Regions from separate parts of the Pseudoalteromonas sp. SR41-7 genome, predicted to be linked through region 1. Evidence: predicted binding sites of a transcription regulator. Region 1 holds the regulator's gene; the other holds the start of a gene.
The links. The regulator sigma-54, encoded in region 1, starts transcription at its own class of promoters, with help from an activator protein. The targets are predictions, from matches to a motif close to GTTGGCACGNNNNTNGNNT.
Positions count from the first base shown of each region.

Region 2: a site for sigma-54 is predicted at 3,431-3,449, ahead of H5092_RS01410 (EF-hand domain-containing protein). Genes of this name have one in related genera too.

Region 1 is NZ_JACJEF010000001.1:466,655-480,710, reverse strand. It holds gene H5092_RS02235 (HPr family phosphocarrier protein) at 6-278, opposite strand; gene rapZ (RNase adapter RapZ) at 321-1,166, opposite strand; gene ptsN (PTS IIA-like nitrogen regulatory protein PtsN) at 1,185-1,637, opposite strand; gene hpf (ribosome hibernation promoting factor) at 1,642-1,929, opposite strand; gene H5092_RS02215 (RNA polymerase factor sigma-54) at 1,956-3,455, opposite strand; gene lptB (LPS export ABC transporter ATP-binding protein) at 3,525-4,250, opposite strand; gene lptA (lipopolysaccharide transport periplasmic protein LptA) at 4,247-4,792, opposite strand; gene lptC (LPS export ABC transporter periplasmic protein LptC) at 4,782-5,336, opposite strand; gene kdsC (3-deoxy-manno-octulosonate-8-phosphatase KdsC) at 5,333-5,884, opposite strand; gene H5092_RS02190 (KpsF/GutQ family sugar-phosphate isomerase) at 5,885-6,856, opposite strand; gene H5092_RS02185 (calcium/sodium antiporter) at 6,860-7,828, opposite strand; gene H5092_RS02180 (ATP-binding cassette domain-containing protein) at 8,084-8,899, shown strand; gene mlaE (lipid asymmetry maintenance ABC transporter permease subunit MlaE) at 8,899-9,678, shown strand; gene mlaD (outer membrane lipid asymmetry maintenance protein MlaD) at 9,692-10,240, shown strand; gene H5092_RS02165 (phospholipid-binding protein MlaC) at 10,246-10,926, shown strand; gene H5092_RS02160 (lipid asymmetry maintenance protein MlaB) at 10,919-11,212, shown strand; gene H5092_RS02155 (BolA family protein) at 11,218-11,475, shown strand; gene murA (UDP-N-acetylglucosamine 1-carboxyvinyltransferase) at 11,489-12,748, shown strand; gene H5092_RS02145 (trypsin-like peptidase domain-containing protein) at 12,835-13,917, opposite strand; gene H5092_RS02140 (Do family serine endopeptidase) at 14,020-14,056, opposite strand, start outside.
Region 2 is NZ_JACJEF010000001.1:310,487-316,683, reverse strand. It holds gene H5092_RS01435 (HDOD domain-containing protein) at 1-378, shown strand, start outside; gene H5092_RS01430 (amidohydrolase) at 434-2,116, opposite strand; gene H5092_RS01425 (calcium-binding protein) at 2,249-2,485, opposite strand; gene H5092_RS01420 (EF-hand domain-containing protein) at 2,495-2,731, opposite strand; gene H5092_RS01415 (hypothetical protein) at 2,910-3,137, opposite strand; gene H5092_RS01410 (EF-hand domain-containing protein) at 3,162-3,395, opposite strand; gene H5092_RS01405 (sensor histidine kinase KdpD) at 3,726-5,183, shown strand; gene H5092_RS01400 (hypothetical protein) at 5,185-5,730, shown strand; gene H5092_RS01395 (sigma 54-interacting transcriptional regulator) at 5,733-6,197, shown strand, end outside.

The sequences.
Region 1 (14,056 bases):
ACAGATTATTCTTGTTCATTAAAGCGTTGTGCTATTAATTCTCCAACAGCGTGTAAAGCTTGCTCAGAATCAGGGCCTTTACAAACAACTTTAACTTCTTTTCCTTGGCTACTTTCAAGTAACATTAATGCAAGTACGCTATCGCCTGCTGCTTCTTTGTCATCTTGGAATAATGTGATTGTCGCATCAAATTGTACTGCTAATTGCGCAAGCACAGTAGCTGCTCTGGCGTGTAAGCCTAATTTGTTTTTTATTAAAAAGGTATCTTCACAATGCATAACTTACTCTACCTAAGCTGAACAGGTGATTATTCAGCTATATTATTTTTCTTGCTCGCGATGGCGAATTTTTACATTGGGATGTGTCATTGCAAAACTTTCACCGATAGTTTGCGCTAAATACACAGAGCGATGTTGCCCGCCTGTACACCCAATAGCAATGGTTAAATAACTGCGGTTATTTCTTTCTAAATGCGGTAACCACGTTTGTACAAATGTTTGAATTTGCCATGTGAATTTTTGCACTATGCTGTGATTAGCTAAATAGTCTTTAACCGGTTGATCTAACCCATTTAAAGGCTTCAACTCTGGTTCCCAGTGTGGATTTGGTAAAAAGCGTGCATCAAATACGTAGTCTGCTTCTTTTGGTATACCGTGTTTAAAGCCAAATGATTCAAATGTGACAATCAGTTGCTTATCTTTTTTACCTAAAATCTTTTCACGAATAGATTCAGCGAGTTGATGAACACTTAAATCAGTCGTATCTATCATAAAGTCGGCGCGAGTGGTTAATACATCAAGTAATTCTTTTTCTTTTTTGATGGCTAAATCAAGGGGCAACGAGTCTATTGATAGTGGGTGTAATCTGCGTGTTTCAGAAAAACGTTTGATCAATGTCTGATCGTCGCTATCTAAATAAAATAACGTAGGGTTTGCAAAGCCTGGTAAGTATTCAAGAATATCGTTAAATTCATCTTGTTCTTTAGGGATGTTGCGCACATCAATGCTAACAGCAATTTTATCGTAGCTATCAGATACACTGCGAACTAATGAAGGAAGTAGGTTTACTGGAATATTATCTACGCAATAATAACCTAAATCTTCTACAACGCGCAAAGCAACCGACTTTCCAGAACCAGAACGGCCGCTTATGATAATTAACTCCATTTAACACCCTTTATAAAACTATGATTGATCGACAATAACTTGGTAAAGCTCAGTATCAGATTTTGCACTGCGTAACTGTTTACAAAAATCTTTGTTGTTTAGTTTATCAGCAATGGTTGCTAGAGTCTTTAAGTGCTGCTGGTTATCGCCATCTGGTACGATGAGTGCGACAAAAATATCAACAGGGCGATTATCGATTGCATCAAAGTTTATTGGAGTTTCGCTAACGAGCACTAAAGCCAAAGGCTCTTCTGCACCGCTCATTCTTCCATGAGGAATAGCAATGCCACGCCCTATACCTGTACTACCTAATTTCTCTCTGCTCATTAAAGCATTAAGAATATCTTGTTGCGGTAAATACGGAAGTTTGTCGTGAGCAAGTTCGCTAATGAACTCTAAAATTCTTTTTTTGCTATTAAAAAGGACCGCAGCTTTGCTGCAGTCCTGGCATATAAGTGAACTTAATTTCATCATATTAGTGTCGAGCAAGCTTCTCTTTGTGTTTGATTACTTGGCGATCGAGCTTGTCGATCAACGAGTCAATAGCGGCATACATATCTTGATGTTCTGTAGAGGCAAATAGCTCAGCACCGCTTACGTGTATTGTGGCTTCTGCTTTTTGATTTAATTTTTCTACATCGAGAATGACATGAACATTATTAATATGATCAGAGTGTCTTTCAAGCTTCGCAAATTTAGTATTAATATAGTCTCTTAGTGAATCGGTTAATTCTACGTGACGACCAGTTAAGTTTAGTTGCATAAGCATTACCCTCTTAGTTTAGCGTCTTAAATCAGACTTTTACGCTGATTTGACGGTGGAATAGCAAGAGATTCGCGGTATTTTGCGATTGTACGTCTCGCTACTTTAATTCCTTGCTCAGCCAATATATCCGCTATTTTGCTATCACTCAATGGTTTTGCTGAGTTTTCTGCTGCGATTAATTTTCGGATAAGCGCACGTATTGCTGTAGATGAACATTCACCACCGTTTTCAGTACTTACATGGCTTGAGAAAAAATATTTAAGCTCAAATATACCACGGGGTGTATGCATGTACTTTTGAGTAGTTACGCGAGAAATTGTCGATTCGTGCATTTCTACCATTTCAGCAACATCATTTAAAACCATTGGTTTCATGGCTTCAGGGCCATGTTCAAAAAAGCCTTGTTGTTGCTTAACAATACAATTAGTAACTTTTAATAGCGTGTCGTTTCTACTTTCTAAGCTTTTAATAAACCATTTAGCTTCTTGTAAATGTGAGCGAATAAACTGGCTGTCGCCACTTGATTTTACAGTGCGAGACATTGCTGCGTATTGGCTATTAACACGAATTTTAGGCATGCTATCTGGGTTTAATTCGACAACCCAGCGGCCTTTAATTTTTTTAACTGACACATCAGGAATAACATACTCAGATTCTTCCCTTACAATAGTATCTGCAGGTTTTGGGTTGAGAGTATGTATTAGTGTCATTACTTCTTTAAGCTCTTCTTCTTTGAGCTTAGTTTTTTTCATTAATGTACGATAGTCGCGAGCTGCTAATAGATCAATATGCTCGGTTAAAATCATTTTCGTTTCATTAATATAAGGTGTTTCTTTATCAAATTGATTAAGCTGAATACACAAACACTCTTGTAAACTACGTGCAGCAATACCAACAGGATCAAACAGTTGGATGCGTTTTAATACCGCTTCAATTTCATCAAGTTCGACTTCGTTATCATCTTCGTTTTCTTGATTAAAGCTTTCTAAAATCTCTTCGCAGCTTAGTGTTAAAATACCTGAATCATCGACAGCTTCTACAATAGCAATAGCAATAGCTTCGTCTGTAGGGCTAAATGGCGTTAGTTGTAATTGCCACATTAAATACTCATGGAGCGTTTCAGTAGAGGCGCCTTGGTATATTGATTCGTCTTCAGGCATTGGACCTGATGAGGCTGCAGGAGCGGCACTCATGTACTCATCCCAACTGACATCCATAGCCATGTCGTCACTTAGCGTGTCTTTTGCAAGTGCTTCACCAGTATCTTGTTCGTATTCGCTCGGAGCATCATCAGCAGATGCGCTAACAGTTATGTCATCGGTATCAGCTTTTTGCTCGTTTTTACCAGCAGCGTCTTCGGAATAGTCTGCCTCTTCAACCTCTAATAGTGGATTACTGTCGAGAGCTTCTTGTATTTCTTGCTGGAGATCCAATGTACTGAGTTGCAACAAACGAATAGCTTGTTGCAACTGTGGAGTCATTGTAAGTTGCTGGCCCATGCGCAGCTGTAGTGATTGCCTCATGTATCTCTAACAATCCTTTTATGTTGTTATAATTAATACTAGCAGATGCTTAAAGACATGGCGTAAATGTTACAGCCTAAATTGCTCGCCTAAGTAAACATCGCGTACTGTTTTATCATTTAATACGTGTTCTGGAGTACCTGATGCAATCAGCTCCCCATGAGAAACAATGTAGGCTTTTTCACAAACATCAAGGGTCTCTCTTACGTTATGGTCGGTAATTAATACACCAATCCCACGATTTTTAAGATGTTCTATTATTTTCTTTATATCTAATACCGAAATAGGGTCAACACCGGCAAACGGTTCATCCAGTAATATAAATTTAGGATCTGCTGCCAGCGCTCGTGCTATTTCTACACGACGACGTTCTCCCCCCGATAATGCCATACCTTGGCTATCACGAATGTGTTGTATGCTAAATTCATCTAATAAGTTATTGAGCGTGTCTTCTCTGGCTTGTTTATTTAGTTCTTTGCGCGTTTCTAAAATGGCCATTAAGTTTTGATAAACAGTCAGCTTTCTAAAAATCGATGACTCTTGTGGTAAGTAGCCTATGCCTAATCTAGCACGACTATGCATAGGTAAAAGAGTAATATCGTTATCATCAATAGATATTTTACCTTTGTCGCTAGGAACAAGCCCTACAATCATATAAAAAGTCGTTGTTTTACCAGCACCGTTAGGGCCAAGTAAGCCAACTATACTGCCAGCTTGTACTTCAAGGCCGACGTTTTTTACAACTTCACGACCTTTATAGCTTTTTGCCAATAGTTCTGCTTTTAATGTGCTCATGGTTGACCTTTATCGCCTTTTTTACTTTTTTTAGTTTCGATCGGTACTAAAATTGTGTGAACGCGGTCAGTTGAGTTTTCATCTTTTTCGGCACTGATGAGCTGCTGCTCTATGTCGTAGGTAATGCTTTTAGCATTTATTTTTTGTCCGGCTTGCGATACTTGTGCATTACCAACAAGCGTTAAAAAACGCTTAGATACATCATAACGTACTTCGTCAGCACTGGCGCTCATAGTCGTGCCGTCTGATTGCTTTTCTTCAAAGTGCGCAGGGCTACCTGTGGCAATTAATAATTGTTTATTATCACCAAGTTCATCACGTTTGTGTACTTCGAGGCGATCGGCTGTAATGCGGCGATTACCGTGAATAATCTCAACGTTTTTCTCAAAAATACCCACATTAGCTTTCAATTGACCTTCTTGCTTGTCGGCACTTATTGAAATCTGATTGGCAGCAGGTTGCGTGTTTTGCTCTGCAGCACTACTATTAAACGCTAGTATAAGTGTAGGAATTATAAGTGATTTTAATATTTTATTGGTCATAATATATGGTTCGCGTATGGTTAATTAGTTTTATCACTTCGGTTTTCAAGTCGGCTTCTAGGCCTTTACCGGTGATTTTTAAATTGGGTCCAGTGATAATGACGGGTTGCTCCGAACGCATTGTTAATAACTTTATATCAACCTGAATATTATCAGCATTGATTTTGTCTATCATGGCGTTATCGGTTAAATTTTTGGCAACCACATTACCTTCTAAAATTAATTGTTTATCTTCATATAATGTTGCTTCGTCTGCATTTATTTGCCACGTTTGTTGCTCGTTATATAAAGTAAAAATGGGTTTTTCAAAAAACGTGAAACCTAATTGCTGGTATAGCTCCATTTTAGCCGCAGTGACTTTGTGGCTAATTTTACCTTGCTCATCATAGGCTGTCTGTTTGAGCTCAATAGCTATGTAATCAGGCTTAGCAACAACTTCAGGCTCAGCCTGAGGCACAATATTTGTTTGTGTAAAATAAGGGTACCAAAGCCAAACCATACAGCTAATGAATAAAACGCTTAATATTATGCGCGCTGCATTCATGAACTAGTGCCTTGTGTAGTCAATGCTTTACCATTTTCAAGCATGAGCAAATCGGTGAGTTCTCTCACAGCGCCAAAACCACCAGGCATTTGCGTTACATAATGTGACAAACGCTTAATAAGAGGGTGGGCATCATTTACTGCAACGGCAAAGCCTACTAACTCCATAACAGGCATGTCAGGACCGTCATCACCAATATAAGCAATTTGTTCATCGCTAAGGTTGAGTTTATCTTTTAACTCTTGATAGGCAATGAGCTTATTTTCTTGGCCTTGATAAATATGCTGTACGGTTAAGCTGCTCATACGTTGTTGTACTATCTGTGAATGACGACCAGTAATAACAGCTACTTCAAAGCCACTGTTTATAAGTGCTTTAATGCCAAAACCATCTTTTGTATTAAATGCTTTTAGCTCTTCACCTTGATTGCCAAGGTAAATACGGCCATCAGAAAATACACCATCAATATCGCATATAAGTAGTTTTACTTTTTTAGCGCGTGCTTTTGCGTCATCGCTCAGCGGTTGATAGAGTTCTTCAAATTGCATTTATAACACTCCTGCTTTTAATAGGTCTTGCATATTTAATGCGCCAATAGGTTGGTTTTTCTCATTGACGACGATTAGGCCATTTATACGTTTACGTTCCATAATATTGAGCGCTTCAGCGGCTAAAATATCTTGCGTAGCTGTAGTGCATGACTTAGTCATAACAACATCTATTTGTGTTGTATGAATATCAATTCTTTGTTCTAAAATGCGACGTAAGTCACCATCGGTAAATAACCCTACGAGTTGCTGATTTTCATCAACAATGGCTGTCATACCTAATCCTTTAGCTGACATTTCTATTAGAGCATCTTTAACTGTTTGTGAAACATCAATAATAGGTGTATTTGCGCCGCTGTGCATAACATCTTTTAAAGTAAGTAATAAGCGCTTGCCTAAACTACCACCTGGGTGAGATAGCGCGAAGTCATCAGCTGTAAAGCCGCGAGCTTCTAATAATGCAACTGCCATGGCATCGCCCATCGCAAGCGTTGCAGTGGTACTTGATGTAGGGGCTAGGCCCAATGAACAAGCTTCTTTTTCTACTTTAATGCACACATGTACATTAGCAAGGGTTGCCATGGTTGATTGTGTATTGCCAGTCATCGCTATCATTTTGGCACCAAGTCGTTTTAAAACCGGAATGATATTTAAAACTTCGCTGGTTTCCCCTGAATTAGAAATAAGCATAACCACGTCATTTTTAGTGATCATACCTAAATCACCATGACTTGCTTCACCAGGGTGAACAAAAAACGCTGGGCTGCCAGTACTTGCAAGGGTTGCCGCTATTTTATTGCCAATATGGCCTGATTTTCCCATGCCAATGACAATAATACGGCCTTCACAGTCGTACATTAATTGGCACGCGTAATGAAAATTTTCATCTACATATTGTGCAATATCACTAAGTGCTTGGCGCTCAACATCTAAAACGCGAAGGCCTTGTTCAATAAAGTTTAGCGTTGCCATCATTTACCCTACTTGACTAAAAATATACCCTTGGTAACCCAAAAACGCTATTAGCAATAAGCCGCCTTCTACCCTATTGATACGCTGGGTGCCTCTAAAGTTCAATGACATAATGATAAGAGCAAGTGTTGCACCAATCATAATTAATATATCTCGGCTTACTAACGATGGATCAATTGCTGAAGGATTAATAATACCTGCTAGAGGTAATACAGCTAAAATATTAAATATGTTTGAGCCAACAATATTACCTAGTGCTAAATCATCTTCATTTTTAAGTACACCTGCAACCGAGGCGGCAAGTTCAGGCAAGCTAGTACCAATGGCAATAATTGTTAAACCAATGACTAAGTCGCTTAAGCCGAAGTATTTAGCAATATCAACAGCTGAGCCGATTAAAAAATGAGAACTAACCGGCAGGAGTATCATGCCAACAATTAACCAAAATACCGCTTTTTTAGTAGGTACATCGTTTGGTACATCGTCGCAGGCTTCTGAGACAAATGGGTCATCTTGGTTTTTTGCACGCATGGATACAATGATTAACCCACCGATGAATACGATAAAGCCAACTAAAAGCGCAACACCTTCACTAAATGAAAAGTAGTTATCTGAGAACACATACCAAGTAGCTAAAGATACGAGCATCACTAATGGCATTTCACGTTTTAACGTACTAGATGAAACTGAAAGAGGGCGAAATAGAGCAGTGATACCTAACACAAGTAAAATGTTTGTAATATTAGAGCCAACAGCATTGCCAACGGCTGTGTCGGTTTTGTTAGCCAAAGCGGCAGAGGCTGAAACCATCATTTCAGGGGCTGAAGAGCCCATGGCTACAACGGTTAAACCAACAATAAGTGTAGGTACACCAAAGTTTTTAGCAAGAGCCGCAGCCCCATAAACAAACCTATCGGCACTCCAAACAAGAGCTGCAAAACCAAGAATTAAAATAACAAACGAGGTAACCATTGTGTTAAGCCAGTTATACAAAATACGGATGGCGCGAATAGTAACAAAAGCCAAGATGAAAGTATAAATAAAAGAGTAAGGTCAACTAGGTAACAATGTTGCTTTTAAACAGCTAATTTAAAAATTTAAGCCGGGGTTAAGCTGTTTTGAGCGAGTCTTATAATCCTTTTCATGGGTGTATTACAAAATCTTACGAATTGTTTTTTCCATCTTTGACAAAAAAGCTTTAAAATAGGGGCACTAGTGAACATTTTTATGGAGAGCGACTTGTCGCAATCAATAGTAGAAGTCAAGGATGTTAGCTTTTCGAGAGGCAATAGAACCATATATAAAAATATGAGTTTTAGCGTTCCTAAAGGTAAAATTACTGCGATTATGGGGCCAAGCGGAATTGGCAAAACCACTATGTTGCGTTTAATTGGTGGTCAGCTTAAACCAGATTCAGGTGATATTTTATTTGAAGGTGGCAGCATTCCTAAAATGTCTCGTAAAGAGTTATACGAAGCACGTACTAAAATGAGTATGCTTTTTCAAAGTGGTGCGTTGTTTACTGATATGTCGGTATTTGACAATATCGCGTTTCCTATAAGAGAGCACACAAAGCTAAGTGAAGACCTGATTCGATTAGTTGTGTTAATGAAACTGCAAGCGGTTGGACTACGTGGCGCTAAAGATTTAATGCCATCTGAGTTATCCGGCGGTATGGCAAGGCGTGCTGCACTTGCACGCGCTATAGCACTTGATCCAGAGCTAATCATGTACGATGAACCATTTGCAGGGCAAGATCCTATTTCGATGGGCGTATTGGTTAAGCTAATTAAGTCGCTCAACGAAGTATTAGGTTTATCGTCTTTAATCGTGACGCACGATGTAACAGAGGTAATGAGTATTGCCGAACACGTTATAATTATCGCCGATCAAGGGGTAATTGGTTCTGGTACTCCAGATGAAATGCGTAATCATGAATCTCCTTTAGTTCAACAGTTTTTAAAAGGCTTGTCGGATGGTCCTGTACCATTTCATTTTCCGGCTCAGGCTTATGCAGACGAACTACTTGGAGAAAAAGCATAATGTTGGATTTATTTCAAAAGCTAGGACATAAAACGCTAGGACGCTTTGCGGCCCTTGGTCGTTCTGCTTATATGCTGTTTAGTGCATTAGCGCATGTTCCTAATTTTAAAAAAGGCACCCCGTTACTTGTTCGCCAGCTCTATATGGTTGGTTCGCAATCGTTACTCATTATTATGGTGTCGGGTTTGTTTATCGGTATGGTGTTGGCTTTACAAGGTTACACCGTATTGGTTGGTTATGGCGCTGAGGATAGTTTAGGGCCGTTAGTGGCACTGAGTTTATTGCGAGAACTAGGCCCGGTTGTTACTGCATTACTATTTGCAGGACGTGCAGGTAGCGCTTTGACCGCTGAAATTGGCTTAATGAAAGCAACAGAGCAACTTTCATCACTTGAGATGATGGCAATCGATCCGCTAAAACGTATTATTGCACCGCGCTTTTGGGCGGGTTTTATAAGCATGCCATTGCTTGCATTGATATTTTCAGCTGTAGCAATTGTAGGCGCTCATTTAGTGGGTGTAGATTGGCTGGGTGTTGATACAGGTAGTTTTTGGTCAATCATGCAATCGCAAGTGTCGTTTCAGCAAGACATACTAAACGGTATTATTAAAAGCTTTGTATTTGCCATAGTGGTGACCTGGATTGCGCTTTATAAAGGATATGACTGTGTGCCGACCTCAGAAGGGATCAGCAAAGCAACCACCGAAACGGTTGTTCATTCGTCATTAGCAGTTTTAGGTTTTGACTTTATTTTGACAGCGGTAATGTTTACCAGCTAATAGGGTATAGATAATGAATTCACGGAAATTAGAAATTTTAGTTGGTTTTTTTGTAGCACTTGGCATTTTAGCTTTTGCGATGCTTGCACTTAAAGTTGCCAATTCAGGTATTAGTGGCTCTGGCGAAACATATACGCTTAATGCCAAGTTTGAAAACATCGGCTCGTTAAAAGCGCGTGCGCCAGTAAAAGTAGGTGGTGTTGTAATTGGCCGTGTTGAATCAATTTATGTTCACCCACAAGAGTTTTTACCAGTCGTTAATATGACCATTGACGCACAGTACTTATGTCGTTTTTCAGACACAAGCTCAATCTCTATTTTAACGTCGGGGATTTTAGGTGAGCAGTACTTAGGTATTCACCCTGTAATTTCTCCAGATTCTGCTAAGCAACGTTGTTTAGGCGAAACAGTGACAGAAAACAAGCAAGATGAAGCAATTGACGATTTATTTGGTGTGGAAAGTAAAGCACTAGGTGATGGCGATTCAATCACTGATACTAAGTCTGCCATTGTACTTGAAGAATTAATCGGGCAGTTTTTATTCAACCAAGGTAGTGAGTAATTATTATGTTGAAAAAGTTTTTAGCTATTGTAGCAATTGGCACAATGACGCTAACTCAAAGCGTAAGTGCAGCAGATGTGAAATTAGTCGATCCTAATAAAATGGTACGCCAAGTTGCCGATAATACATTTGCGCGCATTAAAAAAGATCAGCCATTAATTGTTAAAGATCAGGAATACCTTCGCGTAATAGTCGAAGAAGAATTAATGCCTTATATCGACTATAAATATGCAGCACTTCGTGTACTTGGCAGTGAAGTATCTAAAGTTCGTGCAATTACCGACGAGGCTGAAAAGGCCAAAGCAATTAAAGAAATTCAACGCTTTATTGGTGTATTTAGAGAGTACTTAGTTGCTACTTATGCAGGTGTATTTACTCAATACACAAACCAGAAAGTTGAGTTTGGTGCAGAGCAAGCGTTTAAAGGTAAAGACGTCGTTGTTGTTAAGACTAAAATTATTGAAGACGGTAAACCTGATATCAGAATCGATTTTAAAGTACGCGAAGACCGCGACGGTGAATGGCGCGCGTACGATATGATTGCCGAAGGTATTAGTTTACTGGATGCAAAGCAAAGCGAGCTGCAAGGTATTTTGCGTCAGCAAGGTATTGATAATGTAAGTAACCTTTTAGAGCAAAAGAGTCAGCTACCAGTTCAGTTTAGAGGCAGTAACTCGAATGACTAAATTGGCAATAAGCCAAGTTGATGGACAACATTTTGGAGTAAGCGGTGAGCTTACTCGAAATTCAATTGGCGATGAACAGCTTCTGAACAATAAGTTATTAACTAAGCATAAAATCATCTATTTCGACCTAAGTGGAGTATCAAGGGTTGACACAGCTGGCTTAGCTTGGTTAATTCACTCTTTTGCAGAACTAAAGCAGCAAGGCATTCGCCTTGAATTGCAAAACCTACCTGAGCAATTGCAAAATTTAATGCAATTGGGTCAGGTTACAACCCTATTTGAGTGAGAGTTATGGAAACTAGCCAAGTCGAAACATTATTACGCGAAGAACTTCAATTAGCTGAAGTACATGTAAAAGCCAATGGTAGTCATTATGAAGTTGTTGCAGTAGGCGAATGCTTTGACGGTTTAAGCCGAGTTAAAAAGCAGCAGCTAGTTTATGGTCCATTAATGAATACAATTTCAGATGGGACAATTCACGCAGTATCTATTCGTGCATTTACTCCTGTAGAGTGGAAGCGTGAACAAAAATTCATTTTACCGCAATAACTAGGGCCTCCTAATGGATCAATTTGTAATTCAAGGTGGCACTTCACTTGCTGGTGAAGTGACTATTTCGGGCGCTAAAAATGCCGCACTTCCTATCTTATTTGCTTCACTATTAGCTGATGGTAAAAGTATATTTACTAATGTACCGCGTCTTCGCGACATAGTGACCACTGAAGCCTTATTAAAAACTTTAGGTGCAGATGTTAATTGGCAGGGCGATACGCTAGTAATTGACGGTGCAACGGTTAATAAAACATTAGCGCCTTACGACTTAGTAAAGCAAATGCGCGCCTCTGTGCTTGCATTAGGCCCTCTAGTTGCACGTTTTGGTGAGGCTCAAGTGTCTTTACCTGGTGGGTGCGCTATTGGTGCTCGCCCTGTTGATATCCATATTCAAGGTTTGGAGCGCATGGGCGCACAAATAAACGTTGAAAATGGTTATATTAATGCCAAGGTTAATGGTCGCTTAAAAGGCGCTGAAATTTTTATGGAAATGGTAAGCGTAGGTGCTACCGAAAACCTATTAATGGCAGCGGCCCTCGCTGATGGTAAAACCATACTTGATAATGCGGCACGCGAGCCTGAAATAATTGATTTAGCTAACTGCCTAATTGCTATGGGCGCTAAAATCACAGGTGCAGGTACTAGCCGCATTGAAGTTGAAGGCGTTGAGCGTTTAGCTGGCTGTGAACACAGTATTTTACCTGACCGAATTGAAACTGGGACGTTTTTAGTCGCAGCAGCAATGGCTGGCGGTGAAGTACTTTGTAAAAATACAGACTTTCATTCTCTTGAGCCTGTGATTGAAAAGCTACGTGCTACGAATGCGCACCTAGAAGTACATAACGATAGTATTTATCTTGATATGCGCGGCCGAGAACTTAAAGCCGTGAATATTAAAACAGCTCCACACCCAGGTTTTCCTACGGATATGCAAGCTCAGTTTACAGCATTGAATGTAGTAGCAAATGGTAGTGCAACGATCACAGAAACGATTTTTGAAAACCGTTTTATGCATGTACCAGAGTTGCAGCGTATGGGCGCTAATATTCGTTTAGAAGGGCATACCGCAATTTGTGGTGAGACTGAAAGCTTAACGGGTGCGCAAGTGATGGCAACCGATTTACGCGCTTCAGCTAGCTTAATTTTAACGGGTATAGTGGCACAGGGTGAAACGGTTGTTGACCGTATTTATCACGTTGATAGAGGCTATCAGCGCATTGAAGATAAGCTAAGTGCGTTGGGTGCAAACATTAAACGTAGAAGTAGCTAAGTAGATAACTAGTTAAGCTATTTAAAAAAGGTCGGATACGCAAATTGCTATCCGACCTTTTTATTGACGATTGGTATTACTCTTTATTAGAGCTTTGTTTCAAGCTCAGCTACCACCACCATGATTTTTTCTATTTTGCCATCTCTGTATAGCTCAAATTCTATTTCTTTACCGGGCTCCGTATTACCTATTTTTTCAAGCACTTTTTGTGGGTTTGCTACCGAAAGCCCTGCAATTTTAATGACGATATCTTGCTCTTCAATACCCGCTTGCCATGCTGGCCCCAAAGGGTCTAAATTAGTAATGCGCATGCCGGTAACCGGCGTTAGGCTGTCGTTTACTTCTTTACCTGTACTATCTACTGCTGTGCCTTCAAAGCCTAAATAGCCGCGTACAACCCGACCGTGACGAATGAGTTTACCCATCACTTTTTTAGCAAGTGAGTAAGGAACCGCAAAAAATATTCCTTGAATATTCAAGTTCTCACGCGTTTTAAATTGTGCAGAAGTAATGCCGACTAAATCACCATTGGAGTTAACTAATGCGCCGCCGGAGTTGCCCACGTTAATAGCTGCATCCATTTGCAATAAGTTATTGTAAGGGCTATCTGTAATTTTTTGCTTACCCGTTGCACTAATAATGCCTTGAGTGATTGTTTGCCCTAAGTTAAGCGGGTTGCCTATAGCAAGTACAACATCGCCTACATTTGATACATAGCTATCGTTTACGGGAATCACCGGGAGGTGATCTGCATTGATTTTAAGTAAGGCTAAATCAGTAATGGTATCAAAACCAATTAGTTGCACATCAAAAAAGCGTCGGCCATCGGTTAAGATAACCATAATTTGGTCTGCATTATTCACAACATGGTAGTTAGTAAGAATATAACCGTCCTGCGACATAATGACGCCAGAGCCTAGCTCTTGTACCGTGTTTTTTCTTTTATAACGAGGTTCTTTGGAAATGCTTTCTGAAAAAATAGTAACTACAGAAGGAGCTGCTCGTTTAACTGCATCAGAAAAACTCAAGTGACTCGCACTCATCGCGCTTGGAAGGGGAACATTAGGAAGTAAGGCGGCTCGCATATTAGGGCTGAAAAAAACCACTAAAAAAGCAATACTTAGACCTGCAAATAAAGGGGGAAGAATAAATTTTATTAATTTCAGCACAGTTTTCTTATTATGTAAGTGAGCAATCTCTTTATGATGACATAAAAAAAATAACAGCGGCAAGTGCCACTGTTATTTTTATTACATTAATAGTGCTATTTATTACTGAATTAAAATAAATATAGACTCACGACCACGT
Region 2 (6,197 bases), 160 kb from region 1:
GTTTATAATATTGGTGTATTACCAATTTTAACTGAAGCTGAGCGCCACCCAGAGGTATTTGCTAATCCAAGCTTTTTGGCTCATGCAATTCAAAAGCTGAGTGGAAAAATTGGCTCATCTATTATGCAAGCGTGGGAATTCCCTAAAGAGTTTGTTGATGTAGCTCAGAGCTGGGCTGACCCAAGTTACAAACCTGAAAAAGTAAGTTACGTGGATTTTATTCGAGTAGGGGCTATTTTAGAGGGCACGTTACAAGTTTCTGATAAGTCGGCAGCGCTGCAAACGTATATAGACAAAGGCGTTATACCGTCTATGCAGCTATTCACAAGTGATGAGTACAACGACATGCTAAAAGATGTGAAAAACATGTTTAGCTAAAAGTGCCTTCCTACACAACCAAAAAGGGTTAACTTGCGTTAACCCTTTTTTAGTTTTATTTTTCGGTGGTATTTTCTGTTTTAGTTTTTTCGTATCGCTTTATTCCTGCTACCCATGTTTGCAGTACGTTTGTTTTGTATATCTCCTCAACAGGTACTTTAAAGTAGTCTTTATCAATTAAAATAAAGTCGGCCCATTTACCTTTTTCTAAACTACCCACCTTAAATTCTTGATGAGCTGCATAGGCGCCACCAAGAGTAAATGCACGTAATGCATCTTCGCGGCTTAGTACTTCACTTGCGCGCCAGCCGTTTTCCGGTAGTTTGTTATGATCCATGCGTGTAATGGCTGAATACAAACCATCAAATGGATTTGCAAGCTCTACAGGGTAATCAGAGCCCGCTGCAACAACCGAACCTTGCTGTAAAAATGTTTGCCACGCGTAGGCGCCGCTTAGTTGTTTTTCAGTTAAACGCTGCTCTGCCATATGCATATCTGAAGTGGCATGCACTGGCTGCATTGAAGGGATTATTTTTAACGCTTTAAAGCGAGGGATATCATCAGGGGTTACAATTTGGGCGTGCTCTATTCGGTTTCGTAGTAATATACCGCCCGTTTTTTTAAACACATTTTGATAGGCATCAAGTACTACTTTATTTGCTTTGTCGCCAATGGCGTGAGTATTTGCGCTAAAGCCGCTTTTAAAGCTTTGTGTAAAGAGTGCTTCGAGTTTCTCTTGTGTTTCAAGCATTAAACCATGGTGACCAGGTCTGTCTGCATATTCTTCAATAAGTGCTGCGCCACGAGAGCCCAATGCGCCATCGGCGTAAACTTTAACACTGCGAATTTCCATAAAGTCATTTTTGTCGTGGTACCGGCCTGCCTTTAACATTGTGTCTAAATCAGGGCTTGCACCACTTAACATTGCCACAATACGCAGTGGTAAATTACCAAGGTCGCCGCGCTCTTTGTAAACCTCCCATGTGGTTTTATCAATACCTGCATCGTGAGTAGAGGTAATGCCTAAACTTAATAAATGTTTACCTGCTGCATCAAGTGAGTCACTTATATCTTGTTTTGAAGGGGCTGGCATATGCTGGGTAATTAGCGATTCTGCTTTGTCTACAAAAATACCCGTAGGATTGCCAAATTCGTCTTTAATTATTTCACCGCCTTCAGGCGCTTTTGTTTGGGCGGTAATCCCTGCAAGTTCGAGCGCTTTTGAATTAACCCAAATGGCGTGGCTATCAACTCGAGAAAGCACCACAGGTCGATCGTTAACTACTTTGTCTAAATCTTTAGCCGTAGGAAAGCGTGTATCAGCCCATAGCTCTTGGTTCCAACCTCGCCCTATAATCCAACCTTGTTTGTTATCGGCAAATACTTTTAGTTTATTCGTTACTTCATCAACCGATTTTGCACCGCGTACATCAAGTTGCGATAAATTATCGCCAAGGCCAATAACGTGCCCATGAGCATCAATTAAGCCTGGTAATAAGGTATTACCGTGCGCGTCAATTAGCTTGGCATCTGGGTAGCTATCTTTAAGTGTATCGCTACCTAGTTTTACTACCTTGCCATTTTTAATAACGAGGGTAGTAAACTGCTGTACTTCACCTTGGTATAAAGGGGTATAACCATTTGCGTTATAAATTACTTTTGTTTGTGCAAGAGTGTAACTAGAACTAGCGCAAAGGCTGGCTAGTATGAGTGGTTTGATTATTTTTTTGAGCGACATAAGGCATTATTTTTTATTGTTAGTGCGTTAACACTAGCAAACCCAACTTTATAATACCAATATGTGAGACAAATTATGATGAAGAAAAAAGCAGTAAAGCTAGAACATAAAATATCTAGCTTTTGAAAGGGTTTATTTACTAGCGTATAAACTGTATTCACTTAGCGTTAGCTTGCCGTCTTTGTCTTGATCGTAGCTTGAAAACCGAGACCACAAAGCGGGGTCTACAGCGGTTTCTGAACGTGTTAAAAAACCATCCTGGTTTCTATCAAGTTTTTCAAATTGCTCTGCAACATTGTTGCTTGCAGCAAAGCCTAATGTGCTAAAAATACTAAACGCAAAAAGCGCTATATAGCTTGTTTTTTTCATGAAAAATACTCAGTAGAGGTTATTGGTAAGGTAATTTTTAAATTCGATTAACGAAATTTGGTTATCTTGGTTTTTGTCCCATTTTACAAATGTGTTTAATAGTTGTGGTTGGGGATCAAGTTCGTCATGCGTTAAATAGCCACTTTTGTCGCTATCGAGGTGATCAAAGCGTTGCTTTACATCAAGTGCAGCGGCATCAAAGCTTAATAGCATTAAGATGCTTATAACAAGGGGAAGTATCTTCATGGTGTTCCTTCCAAAAGATGTATTTAAAGTTTATGGCTAAAAAAAGGAAAAAGCACTTGCCGTAATTTAACTCCCAACATTAAATCCTTTTACACACTCCCTCAGGGATTATGGCAAATGCTTTTAATTCCAGTTTACCTATAACAAGCTTAAGTAAAGCTTAATCAGTAATTACTCATTAAGGTTTAAAGCTTTCAAATTCTTTTTTTGAGACCTTTTCATCACCGTCTTCATCTAAGTCGGCAAATTGTCTCATTACTTCCTTATCTTCCTTTGCTTCTGCAATTGATATTTGTCCGTCCATGTCTTTATCTAAGTGGGCAAAACGCACATTTGTTGGCGATGCAATTACGGTGGCACTAATTGCTAAAAACATTAATGAAAAAGCGGCTATAAGTTGTTTCATAATCACGTTCCTTATTAAATGAGTTTATTGAATAAATTTTTTGAATTCATCTAGCGACAATTGCCCATCTTGATTAGTATCAATTTGAGAAAAATTCTCGTGTAACACAGCATCTTCACCTGCTTCGGCTTCACTTAATGTGCCGTTACTGTCTTTATCAAGTTCGTTAAAAGTCGCGTGAACGTCCATTGCGTGTGCATTAGCGCCTAAAAAGCCTAAAGCCAGTAATGATGAAATTACTAAAATGCGTTTGTTCATAATTATTTCCTTATTGATTAAAGTTATTACTCCTATTACAAAAATGGTGCCAATAATAATTGTTGTTATTTTTCAGTTGGTTATTGTTTTAGCTTTAAGCCAGTGAGAAGTTTTTACTGGGTTTATTGTAATTTTTGTGCGCCTTTTGCAACACTATTTAATGGGGTTAAAAGGGAGTTTATTAAAATCAACGAGTTACGTTGTCTCTATTTGGCGACACATTGTTTTGTAGTGCTGGCTGTTAATCGTATTAAATATAATTGCTGGTTCAGCTAGTGTATAAGGTAAGCACTTAATAATAGAGCGCTTAACTTAAAAGGACTAAACGAAATGCCAGCAACCATAGCTAAAAAATACCAAGCAATGCTTAACTGGCGGCCTAATTTAATTGGGCAATTTGCAATGAGTATGCTGCTTTCACTACTCCCGCTTTCTATAGTGGTGATTGTATTTTTAAATGCGCTTAACAAGCAATTAGCGGTTACTCAAAGTATTGTGAGTAACAACTACCAAGTTACCAAATCGTTTAATACTTTAAAGCAAGAACTCAACAGCCTTGAACGCGCCACTAGGCAAAACTGGGTATTAAAAAGTGAATCGCTTGATAAGCTCATTGTCGATAAATGGCAATCATCCCTACAAAGCATTGATGAACTCAAATTTGTAAACACGAATAAAGAGTATATCAACCAATGGCAACGCTTATATACCACCTTACAAACCGCGCATGTAGAGCTTGTTGAGAAAAAACAACAGCAAGCTGAGCTATTTGTGCCAGTGAGCGATTTAGTTGCTGAGCTTACTTTATGGTTACGTGATAAAAACGAAGCGCAAATTACCAATAACCAAAAAGAGCTTACAAGCCTGCAAGCGTCATTTATAAATTGGCTGGTGGCACTTATTCCACTGACTTTAATTGTTGGGGGAGGTTTTTTATGGCGCATAAGTGGGCGGCTAAAAGGGTTAACTACGGTTATTGATAAGCTTGGGCAGGGGCATTGGCAGCAAAAAATATCTGTGAAAGGTTCAGCTGAGCTTGTTGAGCTAGGAGAAAAGCTCCAATGGGTACAAGAACAGCTTCATATGCTTGAGCAGCAAAAAGATACTTTTTTACGCCATGTAACTCATGAGCTAAAAACGCCGCTTGCTTCAATGGTCGAAGGCACTGACTTATTAACTGATGAAATAGTAGGTCCAATTACCGCTGAGCAAAAAGCAGTGCTTGAGCTTATTAGCCAATCTATGGTGCGCCTTCGTACAATGATTGACAGTTTGCTGAGTTATAATGCGATTCGCACCAGTAAAGATAGCCTAAGCGAAGTTGAATTTAGTCTTCTTATTAATAAAATTAATAGCCATTTTGAGCATCGCTTAACTGCGCGTCAGCAAGCTCTGCAGTGGCAAAATACTTTACCTAACAAACCGCTTGCTTTACCTAGTGAGCTTATTGAGATGATTTTAATTCAGCTTATTTCAAATGGCTTAAAATTTTCAGAAGATAAGCAAAGCGTTACTATTAATTTAGCGCTTGAGCAAAACCAGCTTTGTATCGTTGTACTTGATAAAGGGTGCGGTATTAAAGAGCAAGAAAAAACTCAAATTTTCAGCGCATTTTATCAAGGTAAACACAGTAAAAATGTTACGCTGCAAGGCAGTGGGCTGGGTTTAACTATTGTAAAAGAGTCTGTTGAACAGCTAAGAGGTACACTTAGTGTTGAGCATAACGAGCCACATGGTTGCCGGTTTTCAATTAAAATTCCCATAACAAAAAATCTAGGAGTTAATTAACATGCGCTTGCGTTTAATCGCTATTTTATGTGTGCTCAGTAGCAGCATGGTTATATCAGGTTGTGAAATTAATAATGGGCAAAAAGAGCGTGTGTCAATTACACCTGCACCTGTGGTCGATACAAAAAAAACGACCGACAAAAACAGTAACCCTAGTCCAAAACCTAGACCAAAAATTGAACCAAGCTATCCTCCTGCAGAGCAAGTTATTGCATGGCACGCTAATCAGTGTGGCGGGTTTAAATTGGTACCTAGCAAAAATGTTTTTACAGGCGAAAACGAGCTTAAACGCTTTTTTAAATTTATGTGCTTAAACATAAATAATGATCCAAATACGGTAATGACTCAGTTGCTAAAGCTCGATCTTGCTTACTTTTGGCCTGATGACATAAAGCAATATTTATGGCTTCAAAAGCAGCAAGTAACTATGCAAATAAATGCTAAAAAAGAGCAGCAAGCACTTAATAATAAAATGCAAGAAACCCTCTCATCGTTAGCAACGATTGAGCAGCAACTTTTACTACGAGAAGAAACGAAGGAGCAGTAACGATGGCCGCAACTAAAGTACAAGGTGCAAAAGTATTACTCGTAGACGACGACGCTAGCTTATTAAAACTGCTCGCTATTCGTATTGAATCAAAAGGATACGAAGTAACAACCTGCGAAAGCGGCTTAACCGCACTACAAATACTTAAAAGCCAAGTGTTTGACGCCGTAATAACCGACTTACGCATGGATGAAATGGATGGTATGGCACTGCATCGTCAGCTGCAAAGCCGCTACCCTGCATTACCTGTCATTATGATGACAGCGCACGGCTCAATTCCTGATGCAGTAGAGGCAACTAAGCAGGGCATTTTTGCATTCATAACTAAACCAGTGGATAAAGATGAGCTATTTGACAGCCTTGCAAAAGCGATAGAAATTCATGGTGTTAACGCCGATGAAGCTGCACCTAAAAGTAATATAGTTACGCGCAGTGGTGCAATGCTGCACTTGTTAGAGCAAGTAAAA